Regions from separate parts of the Dietzia sp. Die43 genome, predicted to be linked through region 2. Evidence: riboswitches for the same ligand, from Rfam matches in the RefSeq annotation. Region 2 holds a riboswitch; each other region holds the start of a gene.
What was found. A riboswitch is a leader RNA that binds a small molecule or an ion and turns the genes downstream of it on or off. The one in region 2 is predicted to bind thiamine pyrophosphate.
Positions count from the first base shown of each region.

Region 1: another riboswitch for thiamine pyrophosphate. It lies ahead of NR111_RS06715 (3-oxoacyl-ACP reductase); the one in region 2 lies ahead of NR111_RS10305 (ABC transporter ATP-binding protein).
Region 3: another riboswitch for thiamine pyrophosphate. It lies ahead of thiC (phosphomethylpyrimidine synthase ThiC); the one in region 2 lies ahead of NR111_RS10305 (ABC transporter ATP-binding protein).

Region 1 covers NZ_JALJRF010000006.1:91,780-99,617, reverse strand. Annotated here, with positions in the region: gene NR111_RS06740 (SDR family NAD(P)-dependent oxidoreductase) at 1-433, shown strand, start outside; gene NR111_RS06735 (TIGR03619 family F420-dependent LLM class oxidoreductase) at 424-1,356, shown strand; gene fgd (glucose-6-phosphate dehydrogenase (coenzyme-F420)) at 1,403-2,422, shown strand; gene NR111_RS06725 (hypothetical protein) at 2,472-2,927, opposite strand; gene NR111_RS06720 (GMC oxidoreductase) at 2,924-4,570, opposite strand; TPP riboswitch at 4,660-4,757, shown strand; gene NR111_RS06715 (3-oxoacyl-ACP reductase) at 4,849-5,613, shown strand; gene NR111_RS06710 (hypothetical protein) at 5,653-6,018, shown strand; gene NR111_RS06705 (hypothetical protein) at 6,023-6,493, shown strand; gene NR111_RS06700 (hypothetical protein) at 6,567-6,791, opposite strand; gene NR111_RS06695 (SDR family oxidoreductase) at 6,927-7,838, shown strand, end outside.
Region 2 covers NZ_JALJRF010000010.1:111,919-119,756, forward strand. Annotated here, with positions in the region: gene NR111_RS10295 (cytochrome c oxidase assembly protein) at 1-1,756, opposite strand, end outside; tRNA gene NR111_RS10300 (tRNA-Arg) at 1,866-1,938, shown strand; TPP riboswitch at 2,078-2,175, shown strand; gene NR111_RS10305 (ABC transporter ATP-binding protein) at 2,209-2,997, shown strand; gene NR111_RS10310 (ABC transporter permease) at 2,994-3,773, shown strand; gene NR111_RS10315 (ABC transporter substrate-binding protein) at 3,770-4,825, shown strand; gene NR111_RS10320 (GlxA family transcriptional regulator) at 4,945-5,898, opposite strand; gene NR111_RS10325 (cysteine hydrolase family protein) at 6,017-6,646, shown strand; gene NR111_RS10330 (TIGR03557 family F420-dependent LLM class oxidoreductase) at 6,725-7,714, opposite strand.
Region 3 covers NZ_JALJRF010000016.1:2,355-10,192, forward strand. Annotated here, with positions in the region: gene NR111_RS13805 (ABC transporter permease) at 1-691, shown strand, start outside; gene thiC (phosphomethylpyrimidine synthase ThiC) at 782-2,488, opposite strand; TPP riboswitch at 2,486-2,600, opposite strand; gene NR111_RS13815 (GNAT family N-acetyltransferase) at 2,676-2,972, shown strand; gene NR111_RS13820 (CD225/dispanin family protein) at 3,099-3,608, shown strand; gene NR111_RS13825 (CoA-binding protein) at 3,628-4,044, opposite strand; gene ppk2 (polyphosphate kinase 2) at 4,275-5,168, opposite strand; gene NR111_RS13835 (exodeoxyribonuclease III) at 5,172-5,972, opposite strand; gene NR111_RS13840 (GNAT family N-acetyltransferase) at 6,029-7,105, opposite strand; gene NR111_RS13845 (peptide deformylase) at 7,098-7,796, opposite strand.

The DNA.
Region 1 (7,838 bases), on a different contig from region 2:
GTTCGAGGCCGGCCCCCGGGCGTCCCTGAGCTTGATGAAGCAGGCTCGTCCGTCCATGGTCGCTCGGGGTGGCGGGGTGGTGATCAACCTCGCCTCCTCGGCCGCGGTGCGGTGGGACGCGGCGGACTACGGCGTCTACGCCGCGGTGAAGGAGGCGATCAGGGCCCTGACCCGGGCGGCCGCCTGCGAGTGGGGCGCTGACGGGATCCGGGCACTCAATGTCGCTCCCCACGCCCACAGCCCCGGCCTGGACTGGTGGATGCGCCACAACCCGGAGGAGGCCGAGGAGTTCGTCGCGGCCATACCGGCCGGGCGCGTGGGCGACGCCGTGGCGGACATCGGCCGGCCAGTGGCGTGGCTGTGCTCGGCGGAGGCGTCCTATCTCACCGGGGTGACCATCCCGCTCGACGGTGGCCAGTCCCGATGGGGCTGACCTCCGCTCCCACCATCAACGACAGAAGAGGCCACACCATGCAGTTCTCCGTCCCGGTCGCGTTCAGCCCGATCGACCAACTCCTCGGCCTGGCCCGCGCGGCCGAGGACGCGGGCTTCGCCCGCGTCACGCTTCCCGATTCACTGTTCCTGCCCCACCGGCAGGACACCGACTACCCCTACACGCCCGACGGGTCGCGGATGTGGGACGAGCACACCCCGTGGGTAGAACCTCTGACCGCGATCGCGGCGATGGGCGTGGTCACCTCGACCATCAGGTTCTGCCCGCAGGTCCTCAAACTCGGCCCCCGTCAGCCCCTTCTCCTGGCACGGCAGTTGTCCACGGTCTCCCACCTGACCGGCGGGCGCGTCGACCTGGGGGTGGGGATCGGTTGGGATCCCAACGAGTTCGCCTGGTGCGGCGTCCCCTACCCCGGGCGGGGCAAGAGGGTCGACGAGATGCTCGAGATCATCCGCCTGGCCGGTGACGGCGGGTGGTTCGAATACCACGGTGAGCACTTCGACTTCGACCGCCTCACACTGGATCCGCCGCCCGTGGCCCAGGTGCCGTTCTACGTGGGCGGGCACACCGCTCCGGCGCTGCGCCGCGCCGTCCGGATCGGCCAGGGGTGGACCTCGGCGATGATGGGATTCGACGAGATCGCCGCCACCATCACCCGCCTCGGAGAACTACTCGAGGCCGACGGCCGCTCCCTCGCCGACCGCGGGGACGGCCGACCGTTCGAGGTTCAGGTGGCCTGCACCGACCGATACGGCAGCCGCGGTTTCGCCCAACTCGAAGAGGCGGGGGTCACCGATGTCATCGTCATCCCGTGGTTGATCGAGGGCCACGGATACGACGCCCCGCTGGACGCCAAGTGCGAGTCGATCGCCCGGTTCGGCGAGAAGTACATCAGCGCATGACCTCGACACACATCAACCACACCGCTACGACCCCAAGGAGCCCCGCATGCCCGACACCCCGTCCCTGAAGCTCGGTTACAAGGCGTCGGCCGAGCAGTTTGGTCCGCGTGATCTGGTGGAGTTCGCCGTGCTGGCGGAGCAGGCGGGGATGGATTCGGCGACGGTGTCGGATCATTTCCAGCCCTGGCGCCACGACGGCGGCCACGCGCCGTTCTCGTTGGCGTGGCTGACGGCGGTGGGGGAGCGCACCGAGCGGCTGCAACTCGGCACCTCGGTCCTGACGCCGACGTTTCGCTACAACCCCGCCGTGCTCGCCCAGGCGTTCGCCACCATGGCGTGCCTCTACCCGGGCCGCGTCTTCCTGGGGGTGGGCACCGGCGAGGCGCTCAACGAGATCGCCACCGGCCACCAGGGTGAGTGGCCGGAGTTCAAGGAGCGGTTCGCGCGCCTGCGCGAGTCGGTCCGGCTCATGCGCGCACTGTGGACCGGTGAGACCACCAACTTCGAGGGCGACTACTACTCCACCAAGGACGCATTCCTCTACGACGTTCCCGAGGGTGGCGTGCCTGTCTACGTCGCCGCGGGCGGCCCGGTGGTGGCCAAGTACGCCGGCCGCGTCGGCGACGGGTTCATCTGCACCTCCGGCAAGGGGATGGAGCTGTACACCGACAAGCTGCTGCCGGCCGTCGAGGAGGGAGCGCAGATCAACGAGCGTGACTCGGCGAAGATCGATCGGATGATCGAGATCAAGATCTCCTACGACCCCGACCCGGCCGCCGCGCTGGAGAACTGCCGCTTCTGGGCCCCGCTGTCCCTGACCCCGGAGCAGAAGCACTCGGTGGACTCCGCGCGCGAGATGGAACGCCTGGCCGACGAGCTGCCCATCGAGCAGGTCGCCAAGCGGTGGATCGTCGCCTCAGACCCCGACGAGGCCGTCGAGCAGGTCAAGAAATACGTTGACGCGGGCCTCAACCACCTGGTCTTCCACGCCCCCGGCCACGACCAGAAACGCTTCCTCGACCTGTTCACATCCGACCTCGAACCGCGACTGCGTCGCCTCGCGTAGGCACCGCGGGCGGGCAGGTGACCCGCCCGCCCGGCCGCCCACCCCGCGCTTAGGCCCGGGTGAGCAGCAGCGGAGCCGCCGCGACCCGCGACCAGGGCCCGCCCGCGAAGGTCAGGCCGATCAGGCGCCGGTCGTCGAGCGGCCGGAATTCGTCCCGCACCCAGCGCCACGGCACCGGGCTCGAGGCGCCGTACGAGCAGACGATCACCTGACCGCCGTCGAGCCACGAGGACTCCAGCGTCATCCGCATCGGCAGGGTCTCCCGTGGCGGGCGGCCCTCGTCGTCGTCGACCAGGTTCATCGCGCCGCCCCCGGGGGCGAAACGCTTGCCCTGCCAGCCCGGCATGCCGCCGAGGGCGATCGCGCGCGGTGCCACCACCCTCAGCGGGGCGGGGCCGACGAACGTGACGAGGTAGTCGCCGGGGGCGGGCAGGTCGGTCGGCGGTGTGGCCTGCGAGAACAGGGCCCGCAGTCGGCCGAGAGAGGTCGGCAGGGCGGTGGTCACGGAGCTCCGTTCGACAGGGACGCGGTGGTGGGGGACGCGGTGGTGGGGGCGGCGCGGCGGGCCCGGTAGCGGGCGGCGAACCGTTCGGCCATGGCGGTGATGGTCAGGCTCGGGTTGACGCCGACGTTCGCCGGGATTGACGACCCGTCCACCACGTACAGGCCCGGATGCCCGAAGACCTGGTGGTCCGTGTCGATCACACCGTCGGAGGCATCGGTGCCCATCCCGGCCCCGCCGAGCACGTGCGCGGTGATCGACTTGCCGCCCACGCTCTCCAGTAGCAGGTTGAGGGGCCGGCCGCCCACCGACTCGGCGAACCGCCGCGCGACCTCGTTGGCCTGCGGCAGATAGCTGGGGGGCGGGGCGCCGTCGCCGGTGCGCGACCGCAGGACCCGCCGCCACGGCGTGACAGGGGAGCGGTCGAACACCAGCCGGATCTCGTTCTCCACGTTCTGCATCACCGTGAACACGCTCAGGCGCTCGATGAAGTGCCGGGCGGTCATCAGCCGCAGCTGGCGGAGCGGGTGTCGTGCGAGGGCGGCCAGGGTCGCGCGCCTGCGTCGGGCCGGGTCTGCGCCGTCGACCAGTGGGCCGAGCTGCAATCGCATGTGCCAGCCGCCGACGTATCGGTTCTGGGTGACATGCGTGGCCGCGTCGGGGTAGAACTCGCTGGAGATGGTGGGGCCGCGGGTGAGATCGGCGTCGGGGTCGTCGGCCAGGACCGCGGTGATGGCCTCGGAGTTGGTGCGCACACCCTCGCCGAGCCTGGTGGAGACGCGGGGGAGGAGGCCCTGCTCGCGGGAGCGGAACAGCAGTTCGACCGTGCCCAGCACGCCGGCCGCCACCACCACCTCGGCCGCGCGGAGCGTCTGGCCGCCCGCGGTGCGGACCTCGTATCCGCCGCCGGCGCGTTCGGCGATCGTGTCGACCTTCGTGTCCGGGCGGATCCGGGCGCCGCGGCCCTCGGCCAGCCACAGGTAGTTGAGGTCGAGGGTGTTCTTGCTGCCGTACGGGCAACCGACCAGGCATGCGCCGCAGAGCCGGCACCCCGTGCGATCGGGCCCCTCGCCGCCGAAGAACGGGTCCGGCACGGTCTCGCCCTCCTCGCCGGGGGCGCCGAACCAGATCGCCATCGGCGTCGGGCCATACGTCCCGCCGGCACCCATCGCCTCGGCGGTGGCCTCGAGGTGCCGGTCCATCTCGCCGGTGAAACGGGTCGTCTCGCGGCCCAGCATGCGGGCGGCGGTGCGGTAGTGCTCGGCCAGCTGGGCGCGCCACCCGTCGGCGACCGCGGGCCAGGCCGGGTCGGTGAAGAACTCGTCCTTTGGTTCGAGCAGCACGCCGGCCCACACGATGCTGCCGCCGCCCACGCCCGCGCCGCCGATGATCCCCACATGCCGCAGGACCCGCTGCCAGAAGAAGCCCTTGAGTCCCAGCTCGGGCATCCACAGGTACTTTCGCGGGTCGGTGCGGGCGGCGAGGAGATCGGCGGGGGAGTGACGACGACCCTGTTCGAGCACCAGGACCGAACGCCCCTGCTCGGCCAGCCGAAGGGCCGAGACCGCGCCGCCGAAACCACTGCCGATCACGATGACATCAGCGGTGTCGGAAAGGCGCGGGTCGCGAGGCGGGCCGGGGGCCATACGCCGATTCTAGGACGGTTGTCCAGGTGTTCGGGGCGGATCGGGCCGGCCGGCTCCAATCCCGACCGTGACCCGTGTGACCTAGGGTGGGCGGCGACACGGGGTGCCGCCCGTCCGGGCAGCTGAGATCACACCCGTCGAACCTGAACTGGGTAGTTCCAGCGGAGGAATGTCGTGTGCGTCGCCCCGGGCGGCGTCGCCTCGCAGGTGCGGTCGCCGCGGGGCGGGCGGGTGAGCATCGCGTTTCTCTGTGAGGAACCACCGGGAAGCGAGTGGAGATGCGTATCAACGAGCAGGTCGTCCTGGTCACCGGCGGCGCCCGCGGACTCGGCGTGGAGATCATCCGCGCCTTCTCCCGCGAGGGTGCCCTCGTCGTCGTCAACTACCGACGCAGCGAGGCAGCCGCCGCCGACCTCGTCCGTGAGCTCGGCTCCGGCCGCGCCGTCGCACTACGCGCCGACGTGACCGACGACGACGAGGTCCGCACCCTCTTCGACGCGGCCCGCGCCCACTTCGGTCGGCCGATCAGCACGGTGGTCAACAACGCACTGGTCGACTTCCGGTTCAACGGCGACGTCCGGCTGCGGCCGGAAACCCTGACCTGGGAGGACTTCGACTCGCAGCTGCGCGGCGCGGTCAAGGCCACCCTCGCCACCACCCAGGCCGCACTGCCGGGGATGCGCGAGGCAGGGTTCGGGCGGATCGTGAACATCGGCACCAACCTGTTCCAGCACCCGGTGGTGCCGTATCACGACTACACCGCCGCCAAGGCCGCCGCACTCTCGCTCACCCGGACCCTGGCCACGGATCTGGGGCCGGACGGCATCACGGTCAACATGGTCTCGGGCGGCCTGCTGCGCACCACCGACGCCAGCGCCGCTACACCTGAAGAGGTGTTCGACATCATCGCCTCCGGCACCCCGCTGCGACGGGTGATCACCCCGGCCGAACTCGCCGACGCGGTGTTGTTCTTCGCCTCCCCGTGGGCACGGGCCGTGACCGGACAGAACCTCATCGTGGACGGCGGGCTGGTCAAGGGCTGACCCTTGCCCGGCCCAGCTCGGGTGGTGGAAGCTGGAGGTATGGAACTGCCGTCGGTCACCTCCCCGCGAACCGCCGAGGGGCGGCGGATCGAGGCGGCCGAGGCGGCGGTGTACGAACTCGACCAGCGGCTGGCCGAATGGGATCAGCAGCGGGCGCTCGTCGTCGCCGAGGAACTCGGAAGCGACCCCCACGCCCACGTCCCGGCGACCTGGCCGACGGTCGCGGAGGCGCACGCGGCAGCGGCCGGGCGTCTCGCGTCACCCCTGTCACCCGCTGCACTCGCTGCGGAGTGCGCGGAGTTGCGCTGGACGGGCGTGGGGAAACTGATCGGGGCCGGGATCTCGGCGGCGGTGCTCCTGTCCGTCCCGCTGACGCTCGTCCTGCGCGCACTGGGCGGGGGGTGATGTCGTGCCGCTCATCCTCGCGTTACTGCTACTCATCGTGATCGCCGGGCTCGCGGCCTGGGTCGCGGCGACCGGATGGCTGGTCCGCGCCGGGCTGGAGGACCTGTCCCGCCGCCGACGGCTCAGACTCGGGGCCGACCCGGTGCAGCTCACCGCCGAGCGGGCGGTGGACTCGGCCCGGCGGACCCACCTCCTGGCGCTGGAAGCGCTGACGCAAACCCTCGACCGCTGGTACGAGATCCGGTTCACGCTGGGGATCGACACCCCGCTGGAGGGCGCGTACCCCGAGGTCAGAGACCACCTCGATGCCGATCCGGACTTCGCCGGGTTGTTGGAGCGGGCCAACACCGCCTGCCTGGACAGTCGCTCGACCGCGCCGGCCACCGTCGCGGAACTGCTCGACGAGGCCGCGCGGATGGATTCGATGATGCTCGCCATCCGCGGCCACCTCCACCGCGCGGGGCGGTCGAAATGAGCGACTCCGCCCCGCTCCCCCCACGAGAAGTGGGGATGGGCGAGGCGGAGTGACGCTGTCCGCGGGGGCGGGCTCAGGCGATGCCGGTGCCCTCGTCGGCCGCGGGGGAGGTGTTGGTGCCGCCGTCGTTGATCTCGAAGCGTGTCCACTTGCCGTCCATGTCGACCTCCATGGCGTAACCGAGCGCGTCGTCCGGGACCTCGACCGTCTTGAACCAGTCGTAGGCCTTGGTGTCGTCGCCGAACTCCTTCTCGTCGATCACGTTCTGCTCGGGGTCAATCACGCGGTAACGGGGCATGCTTGCTCCTTCGTCTCGAGGGAAGTTGAGTTCTCTTCCGCAGTGTGGGGGATTCGGCACGACCTCGCATCCGGACGGGTGGTCGCGCGGCGGGGCGTACGGTCGATGCAGCCACACGATCCAGGAGGCCCACACGTGAGCACCGACCCCACCGCTTCACCCTCCGAGCAGCCCGACGCCGTCCAGCCCGACGACGCGGTGCTGGTCGATCCCACCTCCAAGTACGAGGTGGAGATTCCGCTGCAGTCGCAGCCCGTTCCGGGGCTCGCGTCGGAGCTCGACCCGCCCGCGGATCACGGCGAGACGTCGTACGTCGGCCACGGTCGCCTCACCGGTCGGCGGGCGCTCATCACCGGAGGCGACTCGGGGATCGGCCGGGCGGTGGCGATCGCGTATGCCCGCGAGGGCGCGGATGTCGCGATCGGCTACCTGCCATCCGAACAGTCCGACGCCGACGAGGTCGCGCGACTGGTCCGGGAGGCCGGGCGGACATGCGTGCTGCTCCCCGGCGATGTCGGCGACGAGGAGGTCGCGCGGGGGATCGTCCGCGACGCCGTCGCCGGGCTCGGCGGGATCGACGTGCTGGTGCTCAACGCCGCCCGGCAGACGTACGTGGAGAACCTCGAGGACTTGACCTCCGAGCAGTGGGCCGAGACGATGAACGTCAACATCTCCGCCCCGTTCTGGATGATGCAGGAAGCGCTCGGCCACCTGCAGCCCGGTGCGAGCGTCATCTTCACCTCGTCTGTCCAGGCCTACACTCCGTCGCCGGGCCTCGTGGACTACGCGACCTCTCGCGCTGCGGTCAACACGATGTCCAAGGCGTTGGCGCAGCAGCTCGCGCCCCGGGGAATCCGCGTCAACGCCGTCGCGCCCGGGCCGTTCTGGACCGCGTTGCAGGTCACCGGCGGGCAGAAGCCGGAGAAGCTCCCGTACTTCGGGCAGAAGAATCCGCTCGGCAGGCCCGGCCAGCCCGTGGAGATGGCCGGCGCGTACGTGTATCTGGCCTCCGAGGAGTCGTCGTATACTACCGGCAACACCCTCTCG
Region 2 (7,838 bases):
TGTTCATGAGCAGGATGCCGAAGAACGCGTGGAAGGGCAGCGAACTCAGCAGGACCATGAGCTTGTACATCGGCGAGAAGTGCCGCGGCGCGGCGTCCACGCCGATGATCACCCAGTAGAACAGGTAGCCGCTGATGAGGAAGTGCACGTTCATGAACATGTGGCCCAGGTGCTCCGAGGCCAACGTCTGATAGAACCCGCCGAAGTAGATGAGGTAGAAACCGGCCACGAACTGCACCGACGCCACGATCGGGTGGGTGAGGAAGTGCGAGAGCGGGTTGTTGATGAACTCGACCAGCCACTCGCGGGGCCCGGGCGGGTTGCCGCGGCCGGCGGCCGGGAGTGCGCGCAGGGCCAGTGTGAACGGGCCGCCGAGCGCGAGGAGGACCGGCACCAGCATCGAGATGAGCATGTGGCCCACCATGTGGCTGGCGAAGTCGGCCATCATGTACATCCCCATGCCGGAACTGGTGGTGAGGAAGAGGATCACGCAGCCCGCCACCCAGAACGCGGTGCGGCTCAGGGGCCAGGCGTCCCCGCGGCGGCGCAGGCGCACCAGGCCCCAGAGGTACAGGCCGAGCAGGATCACCGCGGCCAGCCCCAGGACCAGGTCGAAGCGCCAGGTGCCGAAGACCGTTCCGAACGCGAAAGGCCCGGGCAGCTCGAAGCCCAGTAGCGCCTCCTGCCTCGTGGGCACGTACAGCGGCGCCGGCGGCGGGGTACGGCCGAGCGAGACCGACAGACCCAGCGTGCCGGCCATGACGACGGCCTCCACCACGATGATCCGCAGCAGCGTGGGCCGGTCGACCGGCGCATTGGCCCCCGTCGACTCGATCTTGACGATGATCCGGCGGCGGATCGCCAGACCGAACAGCGCCAACAGGCACAGCGCCAACGCCTTGGACACGACCAGCAATCCGTAGGTGGAGGTGAGAAGGTCACCCGGGTGCAGGCGGACGAGCGCGTTGATCACGCCCGTGAACCCGAGGGCGACGATCGCGACCGTCGCCACCACCGAGTAGCGGCGCAGGGCCAGGGCGACGCGCGAGCCGCCGCGCCACGTGTGGATGATCAGCGCGATGAGCCCACCCACGTAGAACGCGGCGCCGAACAGGTGGATCATCAGCGAGTTGGTGGCCAGGTCGTGCGCGGTGCTGCCGGACGCGTGGCCCGTGGCCGCCACCGGAAGCAGCGAGAGGGCGGTGACGCCGAGCCAGATGACCGACCAGCGCCAGCTCAGCGTGAGTCGCTGCCCGATCCCGGCGACCAGCGCGATGATCGCGGCCCACCGCCACGAGGACGCGATGTCGATCTGGTTGATCGCGACCAACCACTGGCCCGGCGGGAGCGACTGGAGGAAAGTGCGCCCGGAGACGTCCGACAGGGTCAGCGGGATGAGCAGTGCCGCGGCGATCGCCCAGGCGATGTTCGCCCACGACGAGATCTGCTGCATGCGGTAGCCGTCGACGTCGAGGGTCTTGTCCTTCTGCGGCGGGGTGAAGAACGCCGCGAACAGCGCCGCCCCCACGGCCACGGCGGCGAGGAGCTCGGCGATCGACCGGAGCGCCGGGAGGCCGGCCGTGGTGAGCGGACCCGGATCGGGCACGCCCACCAGCTCGAGCGCCACCTCGGCGGACATGGCCGACAGTGGGATCACCACCGCGGCCGCCACCGCCGCCAGGAGCAGTACCAGGGCGACGATGTTGCGGGTTCCGAACCGCCCGGCGGTGGCGGGGGCGGTCTTCGACGACGTCATGACCACCATCGTAGGAACCGCGGCGCCCCCGGGCCGATTCGCCACTGTCGGACCCACCCCCCGGATCGGTTACCATTCTCCCGGCGACGCCCCACGCGCGCGTCGCCAGGCCTCCGTAGCTCAGTGGATAGAGCATCCGGTTTCTACCCGGCTGGTCAGGGGTTCGAATCCTCTCGGGGGCGCACTCACGCCGACACGGGCCGGCAATCCGCTCTCCACTGACGGCGGCCCGCCCGCGCCTCGCTCCAGCCATGGACGCACATCAGATCCCGAGACGTGCCGGTGGTACGTTCGGACTTCGAGCTGATTCGCAAGATCAGCTTCGATGACACGGGGTGCCCCTACCGAACGGGGCTGAGATCACACCCGCTGAACCTGAACTCGTTCACACGAGCGGAGGGATGTCAGATGCGCTGGCATGGGCTTTCGTGAGCCGCCCAGGAACCACGGCAGTGGCGTTAAATGGATTGGGACACACCTATCCGGGCGCGCTCCGCCCGGTTCTCGCAGACCTCAACCTGTCCGTTCCGGTAGGCGAGCACATCGCCGTTGTCGGACGCAGCGGATGCGGTAAGTCGACGCTGCTGTCGGTGATCGCCGGCCTCGTCGAACCGACCACCGGGACCGCCGCCGTCCTCGATGACCGCCGGCCCGCACGACGCCTGGAGACCTGCGCGTTGATGCCCCAGGGCGACAGCCTGTTGCCCTGGCTGTCCCTGCTCGACAACGTCGCGATCAGTCTCCGCAACCAACGAGTGCGCCGGCGCGTGGCCCGATCCGAGGCCCAGCGCATGCTGGACCGTGTGGGACTGGGCGCCTGGTCCGATGCCCGTCCCTCAGCCCTCAGCGCGGGCATGCGCCAGCGCGCCGCTCTCGCGCGGGCTCTGCTGGCGCGCAAACCCGTGCTGCTGGCCGACGAGCCGCTCGGTGCGCTCGACGCGATCACCCGTGCGGAGGTCCAGCAGTGGCTCCGCGACACCATCACCCACACCTCGGCCAGCCTCGTCATGGTCACGCACGACGTCGATGAGGCGCTGCTCCTCGCCGAACGCGTGGTCCTGTTGGCACGAGACCAGGCCGACGCCCCGGCGCGTGTGGTCCGCACCTGGCCGGGATGGTTCGGCGACGACCGCCCCCGAGAGGTCCTCCTCGGCGACGAGGCGTTCGCGGCAGCCCGCAGGGAAGTGCTCCGGGCACTGGCCCGGGAATCCCACCTGACCGGAGGCGGCACCGCCCCATGACCGTGCGATTCCTCCGCTCCGCCGGCCCTGCCTGCGTCACGCTCCTGCTGGTCCTCGCCGCGTGGATCACGGTCACCACGCTCGAGCTCGTGCCCGAGTACGTCATTCCCTCACCCCTCGCCGTGCTCGACTCGCTCGTATCCACCTGGCCCGACCGGCTGGGCTCGGCCACATTGCTGACCGCCACGGAGACCGTCGTCGGGGTGGTCCTCGGAGTGGTCGTCGCGGTGACCGTGGTCGTCATCAGCGGATTCGTGCCCGCCGTCGGTCAGGCCATGACCCCCCTGCTGGTCGCCTCCCAGGCCATCCCGGTCATCGTGATAGGCCCACTGTTGACGATCTCCCTCGGCTACGGCATGGCGCCGAAGGTCATCGTGGTGGCCCTGCTGTGCTTCTTCCCGGTCGCCCTCAATCTCCTCTCCGGAATCCGCTCGGTCGACGCCCGGATGATCGACACCCTGCGGAGTCTGCACGCCACCAGGTGGTCGCTCTTCTGGCGGGTGCGTCTGCCCTTCGCCGCGCCTCGCGGCTTCGCCGGGCTGCGCGTCTCGGTCACCTTCGCGCCGGTGGCCGCCGTCTTCGCCGAGTACACCGGCTCCACCAACGGCCTGGGCTACCTCATGCTCCAGGCGATCCCCCGGCTCCAGACCGATTTCGTCTTTGCCCAGGTGGCGGTGCTGACGATCATGTCCAGCGTCCTCCTCGCCAGCGTGACCATGCTCGAACGCCTGATCTGCCCGTGGAACACACCCACCCGGGAAAGGAACCCATCATGACGGAAACACGACCCAGCAGGATCCGACGCCGGACTCTCACGCGCCCCGGCGCCCGCATGCTCGCGATGGTGGCCGCAGCCGCGGTGGCTCTGACCGGCTGCCAGGCATCCTCGGACAACGCCGAGCCAGGCGAGACCGGCGCCGCCCCAGTCAGTGTTCTGCTCGACTGGAGCCCCAATCCCGACCATGTGGCCCTGTACACCGCGCAGCACACCGGCACCTACGCCGACGCCGGCGTGGACGTGACGTTCACGACGCCGTCCAACACGGCCGACGCCGCCCGGGAGGTGTCCCTGGGGCGGGTCGACCTGGCCATCTCCTACGAGCCCGACACGCTCATCGCCCTCGAACAGGGACTCGACGTGATCTCGGTCGCGGCACTGATCCCGACGTCCTTGACCTCCCTGATCGCCAGGACGGAGTCCGGCATCACCTCCGCAGCCGATCTGGAGGGCAAGACCGTGGGGTTGTCGGGGCTGGCCTCCCAGGAACCGACCCTCGACTTCATCGCCCGTGAGGCCGGAATCGATCCTGACTCGATATCCACCCCCAATGTGCAGCAGAGTCTCAACCAGTCGCTGCTCACCGACCAGGTGGACGCGATCTTCGGGGCGTTCCGCAACATCGAAGGCGTGGAACTCGGCGCCCGGGGCGATGTCGAGATCATGCCGGTCACCGAACTCGGGGTGCCCGACTACGCGGAATTGGTGATCATCGCGAACCCGAACCGGCTCGCCGGCGACGCCGACTATGCCGAGCGCGTGGGCGACTTCCTCACCGGAACCGAGGCCGGGCAGCAGGCCGCGTTGGCGGACCGCCGGATTGCCCTCGAGTCCCTCACCCCGGTGACCGAGGGCTCCTACGAGCCCGACATGCTGGAGAAGATGATCGACGCCACGCTGGCGCTTCTACCCGAGGAGGATTTCGGGCGGCAGACAGCCCGGGACTGGGCGGCCTACGCGTCGTGGATGCATGGCAACGGACTGCTGGAGACCGAGGTCGACGGCGCCGCAGCCATGACCAACGACTACCTGCCCCTGTCCGGCGGCTAGATGGTCTGGTCACGCAGATCGTGGCCATGACGTCTGCGGCCGCGTTCCGCACCGGGCAGGCGCCGTTCCTACCGGTCGGGACGCGTCCGCATGGTCCGGGGCGACGGGCCTGGTGGAACTCACTCCTGCGCCTCCCCGAACCGGGCGCGGTAGGACGACGGTGTCGTCGAGTACTTCCTGTCGAAGTTCTGCCGGAACGTCACCGCGCTGCCGAACCCACAGTCGCGGGCGATGTCCTCGATCGAGCGGGTCGTGGTCTCGAGCAGCGTCCGCGCGTGGTCGAGCCGGCGCGACAGCACCCATCGCCCGGGGCTCGCGCCGGTGGTCGCCCGGAACTTCCGGGCGAAGCTGCGTCTGCTCATGCAGGCGTGTCCGGCGAGGTCGTCCACCGAGAGCGGCCGGTCGAGATTGGCCAGCGCCCAGTCGATCGTCTCCCCGATCTCCCCGTCGTCTCCCCCGTCGGGCACCGGCAGTTCCACGTACTGCGCCTGGTCACCCTCGCGGTGCGGCGCCACCACGATCCTGCGGGCCAGCACGGCGGCCTTCGCGGCACCGAGCCGGGATCGGACGATGTGGACGCACGCGTCGAGCGAGGCGGCCGTCCCCGCGGAGGTGATCACATCCCCGTGGTCGATGTACAGGTCGGACGAGCGGACGTCGACCGCCGGGTACCGCAGGGCGAGCTCCGCCGCACCCTCCCAGTGGGTGACGACGGTACGACCGTCCAGCACTCCGCTCGCGACCACGGGATAGGCACCGAGGCACAACCCCGCCACCAGGCTGCCCCGGGAATGGGCGCCACGCACGATCGATAACAGGCACGGATCCCGGTCGGGGAGTTCCGGAGACCATGAGGGGAAAACCAGTATGTCGGCCTGCTCCGCCGTCGCGGGCCCGTCGAGGTCGCCGAGCACGATCCCCTCGGCGGTGTTGACGTCTCCGCCGTCTGTGCTCCAGGTGTCGACCTGCCACCCGTCCGCGAGTCCGAGCCGGGTCACCTCGCCGAAGACGAGGAGGGGCGCCGCGAGGTGGAACATCGTGATGCCGTCGAAGACGTGAACGGCGATACGCACAGGTTGGCCCATTTCCATCGAAAGTGTTCCTTTGTGCCGCTCACGGTAGCGCAGTCGGTCCGCGAGGATCGGGGTAACGGCCGAGTTCCCGGCCGTACCGCCTATCCGGAGGATCCACATGAGTTCGCAGAATCGCGCGTTGATCGTCGTCGACGTACAGCAGGAGTACTTCGACGGTCCGCTCGAGATCCAGTACCCACCCCGTGACGAGTCGCTCGCCCAGATCGTCCGTGCGGTCGACGCGGCGAGCGAGGCCGGCATGCCCGTGGTGGTCGTCCAGCACGACCTGCCGGAGGGCGCTCCGGTGTTCGCGAACGGCAGCGCCGGGTGGTCCCTGCACGCGGACCTCGAGAGCCGCCTCCAGCCGCAGTGGAAGCGCGTGACCAAGAGTTATGCCAGCGTCTTCGACGGCACCGGGCTGGTCGACTGGCTTCGGGAGCAGGGCGTCGACCGGGTGACGCTCGTCGGCTACATGACCAACAACTGCATTCTCGGCACCGCCGTGACCGCGGAACCGCTGGGCATCGCCGTGGAGGTCCTCTCCGACGCCACCGGTGCGATCCACATCTCCAACTCCGCCGGGTCGGTCCCGGCACAGCAGGTCCACGAGACGCTGATGGCAGTGCTCAACTCGAATCTCGCCGCGGTCGCCACGACCGACGCCTGGGTCGAGTCCGTCTCGTCGGGGGCCGAGCTCACCGGCAGCGATCTGGGCAGTTCCGCCATGCAGGGCCGCGCCGAGCACTGACCGCGGGACGTCGCGAAGGGCCCGGCCGACCGAGGCACTCGCCCCGGCCGGCCGGACAGCCACTGCGTGGCCCCGCGATCAGCCCGCGGCCTCCCGCAGCCGCGCCAGCAGCGGCTCGGCCGCCTCCTCGAGGAACCGGTCGAGGGTGGAGTCGCCGATCTGGATCAGCGCGATGTCGGTGTACCCGGCCTCCCAGTAGGGCCGCACCTTCTCGACGATCGCGTCGAGGTCGGGCCCGCACGCCAGCTGCTCCCCCACGTCCTCGGGGCGGATGAACTGGGTGGCGGCGGCGAACCCGGCGGTAGTGGGCAGGTCGGAGTTCATGGCCCACCCGCCGGCGAACCACCGGAACTGGTCGTGCGCGCGCTCGACGGCGGCGGACTCCGAGTCGGGGTCCCAGCTGATGGGGATCTGTGCGATCGCGCGGGCGCCGTCACCGATCCGGGTCTGGCCCTCGAGGCCGTTCCACTTCTCGATGTAGCTGCTCTCGGGCTCGGTGGCGATGAGGTGGTCGCCCAGCGGTCCGAGGTGCGCGAGGGCCTTCTCGCCGCCGGCGGCCACGCCGATCGGCACGCGCTTATCTGGTAGGTCCCACAGTCGGGCGGAGTCCACGCGGAAGTGCTCGCCCGAGTAGGTGACCAACCCGCCGTCGAACAGTTCGCGGATGATCTCCAGCGCCTCGACGGTCATCTCGTGGCGCTCATCCACCGACGGCCAGCGCTGCCCCACGACGTGCTCGTTGAGGTTCTCCCCCGCGCCGATGCCGAGCATGAACCGGCCGTCGGACATGATCTGCATCGTCGCGGCCTTCTGCGCCACCACGGCCGGGTGGTAGCGCAGGATCGGGCAGGTCACGTAGGTGCACAGGTCGACCCGCTCGGTAACGTGCGCGACCGCTCCGAGCACGCTCCACACGTACGGCGCGTGCCCCTGCGAGCTGAGCCAGGGGAAGTAGTGGTCCGAGGCCACCTCGAAGTCGAACCCCGCCTGCTCGGCCTTGGCCGCGTAGCGCACGAGTTCCTTGGGGCCGGACTGTTCGGTCATGAGGGTGTATCCGAATCGCGTCATGCCTATCGATCGTGCGCGCGGCCGTCCCGCGATGCCACCGGTCCCCGCGTCGGATCGACGCCGCCGCACGTGCCTGGCTCCCCACACCCCCAAGCGGTTGCCGCCCGGCCCGGGGCGCGGCACC
Region 3 (7,838 bases), on a different contig from region 2:
CGGCCTGGCGGTGGTACTCGCAGTGGTCATCGGCCAGTTCGAGCAGCCCGCCACAGGGGACCCGATGGCCGGTGCGCCCGGCGGCGGCAGCGACCCGCTGTTCGCGATCCTCGGCGTCAGTGCGTTCACCGTCCTGCTGGCGTGGATCGCCGCGATCGTCGGCGTGACCGGCGAGTACCGATATCACACCATCAAGGCCACGTTCCTGACGACGCCGTCGCGCTGGCCTGCCATCGTGGCCAAGACCGCCCTGTTCACGGTGCTCTCGATGGTGGTCACGGCCGTCGCGGTGGTCCTGGCGCTCCTCGTGGCCGGGGCGCTCTCCGGCAACGAGGGCTGGACCCCGTTCTCCGGAGACGGGCTGACCTACCTGTGGCGCTTCCCCGTCTACGCCGCACTGGGGACGATCGCGGTCACGGGCCTGGCGTACATCATGCGCAACGCCGCCGGCACGATCTCCCTGTTCCTCGTGTGGATACTGGCCCTCGAGGGCATGGTCTCGTTGATCCCGCGGGTCGGCGAGGACATCGCCGCCTGGATGCCGTTCGCCAACGGTGACTTCTGGACCCAGGGAGAGAGCGTCCGCGGGTACATCACGTGGGGCGAGTGGCCGGCGTTCGCCTGGTTCGCGGCCGTGTGCGTGGCCCTCTGGGTCGTCGGGGTGCTGATGACACTGCGCCGGGACGCCTGAGCTCGGTCGGCCGATCCGACCTACTGAGCACCGACGTCCCCGCCCGTCGGGCGCGGTGGGGACCGGCGCGGCCCTCGCCTCCGGTGAGAACTACGACTCGGTGATCGGCAGGTAGACGCGGCCACCGAGTTCGGAGAATTCGGCCGACTTCTCCGCCATCCCCGCCTCGATCGCCTCCACCGTTTCCATCCCGTGCTCCGCGGCGTAGTCGCGGATGTCCTGGGAGATGCGCATCGAGCAGAACTTCGGACCGCACATCGAGCAGAAGTGCGCGGTCTTCGCCGGCTCCGCGGGCAGCGTCGCGTCGTGGTACGCCAGGGCGGTGTCCGGGTCGAGGGCCAGGGCGAACTGGTCCCGCCAACGGAACTCGAACCGGGCGGTACTCAGCGCGTCATCGCGGGCCTGCGCGCCGGGATGTTCCTTGGCCAGGTCCGCCGAGTGCGCGGCGATCTTGTACGTGATCACGCCGGTCTTGACGTCGTCCCGGTCGGGCAGGCCTAGGTGCTCTTTGGGCGTGACGTAACACAGCATCGCCGTGCCTGCCTCGGCGATGCGGGCTGCACCGATCGCGGACGTGATGTGGTCGTAGCCCGGCGCGATGTCCGTGGCGAGGGGGCCCAGCGTGTAGAACGGGGCCTCCTCGCACCACTCCTCCTCGAGGCGCACGTTCTCCACGATCTTGTCCATCGGCACGTGACCGGGTCCCTCGATCATCACCTGCACGCCGTGGCTCTTGGCGATCCCGGTGAGCTCCCCGAGCGTGCGCAGTTCGGCGAACTGGGCCTCGTCGTTGGCGTCGGCGATCGACCCCGGCCGCAGACCGTCGCCGAGGGAGAACGTCACGTCGTAGCGGGCGAGGATCTCGCACAGTTCCTCGAAGTGGGTGTAGAGGAACGACTCGCGGTGGTGCGCCAGGCACCACGCCGCCATGATCGAACCGCCACGCGACACGATGCCGGTGACCCGCTTGGCCGCCAGCGGGACATAGCGCAACAGCACGCCGGCATGGACGGTCATGTAATCCACGCCCTGTTCGCACTGTTCGATGACGGTGTCGCGGTACAACTCCCAGGTCAGACGGGTCGGGTCGCCGCCCACCTTCTCCAGTGCCTGGTAGATGGGCACGGTGCCCACGGGGACGGGGGAGTTGCGCAAGATCCACTCGCGCGTCTCGTGGATGTCCCGGCCGGTGGACAGGTCCATGATGGTGTCCGCGCCCCAACGGGCAGCCCACACCATTTTCTCGACCTCCTCGGCGATCGAACTGGTGACCGCCGAGTTGCCGATGTTGGCGTTGATCTTGGTGAGGAAGCGCTTGCCGATGATCATCGGCTCGCTCTCCGGATGGCGGTGGTTGGCCGGGATGACCGCTCGACCGGCGGCGACCTCCGAACGCACCACCTCGACATCGATCCCCTCCCGCACCGCGATGAACCGCATCTCGGGGGTCGTCAGCCCCGCCCGCGCCCAGGCCAACTGCGTCCGGACGGGAGTGGGGTTGTCCGGCGAGGCGGGGACGGGCCTGAGGTGGGACCACTCGCGGCGGGTCGGCGGGAGGCCCGCGCCCAGGTCATGGCAGTCGGCCGGGTCCGCGTACGCGGTATATGGGCCGGAGGTGTCGTAGACGTCGAACGTCGTGCCGTCGGTGAGCGCGATCCGGCGCACGGGTACGCGCTGGCCGTCACCGGACTCACCGGGCACCTCGAGATGAGCCTTACTGCTGGAATGGATGGGGCCGCACGTCACGGCGTCGATCGGGGTGCCGTCGGTGCCGTCGGCGAATAAAGCTGTGCCCATGGTGTTTCCTGATCTCCCTACGCCGGCATGATCCGGACAGGTTCTACGGTCGACGACCCGGCTGGTCGTCCTCTCAGCCCGCGCATCGAAGCGGACTCCCGTGTGGATGAGTATGTGATTGTGCAGGGGCGAGCGTAACCCGACGAGTAGCATCGCGGGTGGAACACGCCCTGCAGAAGGAGTTCTGATGTCCCCTGTAACGTCGCTCAAGCTGGTCCACAACACCGATAGAGACCGCTTCGAACTGTGGGACAGCGAGACCTTCATGGGTCTCATTGGTTACGAAAAGGACGGCGACGTCTACATCCTGCTCCATACCGTGATCGAGGAGCGGTACGGCCAGCAGGGAATCGCTCGCCTGCTGGTCAGCCTGGTCCTCACCCGCATGCGGCTCGATGAGCTCAAGATCCGGCCGGTCTGCAGCTATGTGCGGCGGTTCCTCGTTCGCTTCCCGGAATATCAGCTCCTGGTCGCCCAGCCGTGACAGGCGCCGGGCGGTGACCGTGGCCCGCGGTGACCATTGTCAGCCGGCCGACGAGCGGCGGAGAAGGGGCCGGGAGAGCGGGACGTAGTCTGACCCCAGACGACCAGCTACCCGGAGAGGACTCCCATGACCTACCCGCCCCAGGGGAACACTGCCGACGGCGACTCGACCGGTGGCGACGATGCGAGTCGGGGCTCCTACAGCCAGAACCCGTACGGCCAGGGCACATACGGACAGAGTCCGTACAGCCAGGGCTCGTACGGACAGACCGACTACGGCGCGCAGACCCCGACCGGCTACGGCGCGCAGACCCCGACCGGCTACGGCGCGCAGACCCCGTCCTTTGCCGGGGCGGGCGGGTACGGGACCACCTCGGGAGCTCACCCCGGCCCGCCGTCGAACGTCGGCTGGGCGGTCGCGTCGATCCTGTTCTTCTGGCCGCTGTCTTTCGTCGCGATGACCCGCGCGCTGGACGTCTACCCGCTGTGGGCCGCCGGTCGCCACGCCGAAGCCGAGGCCGCCAGCGCGACCGCCAAGAAGCTCGGCATGATCTCACTGGGGATCGTGGCAGTCCTCATCGTGTTGTACTTCATCTTCATCTTCGCGATGGTGGGACTGGCCTCGAGCGGCTTCTAGACCGGGCCGGGTCCGCGGTTCAGGCCAGGCCCAGACGAGGGGCTTCGATCGCGGGGCACGCGTCCATCACCACGTCCAGCCCGGCATCCTTCGCGCGCTGCGCCGCAGCCTCGTCGACCACGCCCAGCTGCAGCCACACCGCCTTGGCTCCCTTGGCTATCGCATCGTCCACCACGCCGCCCGCGAGCTGCGAGTTGACGAACACGTCGACCACATCGATCTCACCGGGAACGGACGCGAGATCCGGGTAGCCCTGCTGACCGTGCACGGTCTCGGCCTTTGGATGGACCGGCACGATCTCATGTCCCAGGTCGCGGACGTAGGCGGCTATCCCGTACGCGGTGCGCGCGGAGTTGTTGGACAGGCCGGCGACGGCCCAGCGGCCCTTCTCGGTGAGCAAGCGCGTGATGACGGCGGGGTCATTGGAATGGCTCATACCCAGTTCAAGGCCCCCCGCCGCCCAGACATTCCCCGCGCGGCTCCGCCAGGCCTGTGCGCGGGGGCCTTCCTTAGCAGGCTCAGTCAGTCCCCGACGGGTTCTGTGCGCGAGGCCCTCCTTCGCGGGCTCAGTCAGTCCCCGACGGGTTCTGTGCGCGAGGCCCTCCTTCGCGGGCTCAGTCAGTCCCCGACGGGTTCTGTGCGCGGGGCCCTCCTTCGCGGGCTCAGTCAGTCCCCGACGGCGTCCTTGCCGCGTCGGACGATCTTCGGGTCCGGGTCGAACACCACCTGGGGGTCCTTGTCCGGGTAGTCGAACTGGTTCAGGAAGTAGCGCATCGCGTTGATGCGGGCCCGCTTCTTGTCGTTGGACTTGATGGTGATCCACGGGGCCCATTCGGTGTCCGTCCGACGGAACATCTCCTCCTTGGCCTCCGTGTACTCGTCCCACTTGCCGAGGGACTGCAGATCCATGGGCGAGAGCTTCCACCGACGGACCGGGTCAAGTTGCCGGATCGCGAACCGGGTCTTCTGCTCCTCGCGGGTGACCGAGAACCAGAACTTGGTCAGACCGACCCCGGACTCGACCAGCATCTTCTCGAACATGGGCGCCTGCTCCATGAACGTCTCGTACTGGGAATCGGTGCAGAAGCCCATCACCCGCTCCACGCCGGCGCGGTTGTACCAGGAGCGGTCGAACAGCACGAGCTCGCCGCGGCTGGGCAGATGGGCCACGTACCGCTGGAAGTACCACTGGTACATCTCGGTCTCGGTCGGCTTGACCAGCGCGACGACCCGGGCCTGCCGGACGTTGATGTACTCGCTGAACCGCTTGATCGTCCCGCCCTTGCCGGCGGCGTCGCGGCCCTCGAACACGATCACCTGCCGGTGCCCGGTCTCGGCCTGCCAGTTCTGGAACTTCAGCAGCTCGATCTGCAGCAGGTACTTCTCGACCTCGTACTGGTTGCGGTCCAGTCGCTCGTCGTACGGGTAGTTCTCCCGCCAGGTGTCGACGGCCCGGCCGTGGATGTCGATGAGATCCGGGTCCTCGCCGTGGTCGTCGCGGACCGTGAACCCCTCGGCGCGCAGGCGGTCGATGTAGCGCCGAAGCTGGAACGTGGACATGGCTCAGTCGAGGTCCACGACGACGGGCGCGTGGTCGGAGGCGCCCTTGCCCTTGCGCTCCTCGCGGTCGATGGACGCCCCGGTCACGCGGGCGGCCAGGGCGGGGGAGTGCAGCTGGAAGTCGATCCGCATGCCCTTGCGCTTGGGGAAGCTGAGTCCGGTGTAGTCCCAGTAGGTGTAGACGCCGGGCCCGGGGGTGTGTTCGCGGGTGACCTCGCGGAAGCCGGCGCCGTCGAACGCGGCGAACGCGAGCCGCTCGGGTCCGGAGGTGTGGGTCTTGCCCTCGAAGACCTCCGGGTCCCACACGTCCTCGTCGAGCGGCGCGACGTTCCAGTCACCCACGAGGGCGATCTGGGCGGCGGAGTCGGCGGCCAACTCGGCGGCGGCGTGGTCACGCAGGCGGGCCAGCCACTCCAGCTTGTACGTGTAGTGCGGGTCGCCCAGCTCACGGCCGTTGGGGACGTAGAGGCTGTACACGCGGACGCCGTCGCAGACCGCCGAGATGGCGCGGGCCTCCGGGTCCTGCGAGACCTCGGGATCCTTGTGGAAGCCGGGCATGTCGTCGAAGCCCAGACGCACGTCCTCGAGCCCCACCCGGGAGGCCACGGCGACCCCGTTCCACTGGCTCAGCCCGTGGTGGGCGACCTCGTACCCGAGCTCACGGAACGCGTCTTCGGGGAACTGCTCGTCCTTGCACTTGGTCTCCTGCATCGCCAGGACGTCGACGTCGGACCGTTCGAGCCACGCGAGCACGCGGTCTTTCCGGGCGCGGATCGAGTTCACATTCCAGGTGGCCAGGCGCATGCGCCCGAGTGTATTGCCCTCCGCGCGGTGGTGTCACCGTGGGAGCGGCGCCCGTGTCAATCGACGACGACGAGGTGGCGCAGCGAATGGTGCGGCTGCAGTCCCAGCTTGGCCCACAGGCCACGACCGGCGGAGTTGTCCGCGAACACGTGCAGGTGACATTCCTGCGCGCCGAGGCCCAGTCCCCACTCCACGAGCGAGCCGGTGACCACCTCGGCCAGGCCGCGGCGGCGGTGGGCGTCCGCGGTCTGCACGCAGGACACCGCGACCCGCGGGTGGCCGTCGGGTCCGGCGGTGACGGCGCCGCGGGCGATCGCGGCCAGGTCCCCGTCCTCCTCGAGTCGGGCGAACACCGCGTGGCCGCCGGGGCCGGGTTCGCCGGCGTCCGGTCCGGAGGCGACGAGCCCCGCGGTGGCGAGCATCGCGGGCCTGACTCGCTCGGGGTCGAGGTCGGCGGTGGCGTGGTAGAGCGCCAGCCAGTCGTCGTCGGGGCGCTCGGCCAGGGTGACTGCCGGCCTGGTGGGGGCGGGGAACGCCTCGTCGACCACCGCGAGCAGGTCGTGGCTGCCGGCGGTGCACAGCAGGAGGTCGCGGTCGGCATGGATCCGCGAGTCGTCCACCGGGGCGCCGCCGAGCCTCATCCGGTCGGATTTCACCAGCCGGTCCACGTCCACCAGGCGCAGCGGCAGGCCGCGGGCGGCGTACCAGGAACGCACCCCGTCCAGGTCCTCGCAGTCGGCCCACGGCAGGACGGGCACCGCCGAGTTCCCGCGGTAGGACCAGTCGTCGCCGGCGCGGCAGAACCAGCCGTCGACCACCTCGTACTCCGGTCCGGGCCACGCCAGGGCACCGGCGTACTCGTGCGCCCGGATGTCGCGGGCCCGCACCGGCCGCGGCGGGATCACCTTGAGCACCGCGATGTCGGCGTCCGCGATCCGCACCTGCTCACCGGACTCGCGGGCCACGACCAGTTCCGGCTCGAGCTCCACCACGCGACCGATGACGTCGGTGTACAGGTGCGAGGTCTGGCCCGCCTCCAGGTGGCGACGCACCACCACGCGATCGCCCACCGCCACCCGGCGGCCGGCGTTCCACCGGGACCGTTCCGACAGGCCCCGGTCCTGCTCAGCCATGGTCGGTGCCGACCTCGTCGTCGTCGTCGTGGCCGTGGTCGTTGTCGTTGTCGTCGTCGTCATCGTCTTCATCGGCGAACGGGTCCGGGTCGGAGGCCGGATCCCAGCTCAGGCCGGGTACGCCCCACCCGGCGTCACGGATGTGGCGCTTTGCGGCCTTCCGGTTCCGTCCGATGAGGCCGTCGGTGTAGAGGAAACCGTCGAGGTGGCCCACCTCGTGCTGCAGGCAGCGGGCGAACAGTCCGTACCCCTCCACCGAGACGGGCTCGCCGTGCTCGTCGGTGCCCGTCACACGCGCCCACCAGGCCCGTCCGCGCGGGAAGTTCACCGCGGGGACGGACAGGCAGCCCTCGAGGTCGTCCTCCGGATCCGGCATCGTCTCGGGGATCTCGGAGGTCTCGAGCACCGGGTTGACGATGCACCCGCGGCGGTTGAGCCAGCCCCCGCGCGCCTCGACCTCCTCGCGGGTCACGCCCTCGCCGTCCTCGGTGTCCAGGTCCGGGCAGTCGTAGACGAACAGGCGCTTGCGCACGCCGATCTGGTTGGCGGCCAGGCCCACCCCGTTGGCGGCGTCCATGGTGTCGTAGAGGTCCTGCACCAGCGCCGCGAGTTCCTCGGGGGACTCGGTGACGGGCTCGGTGGGGGCGTGGAGCGCGGGATCGCCGAGGATGACGATGGGACGGACGGCCATGGTGGTCGATTCTAGAGCGCCGGACATGGCGACGTGTCGGAG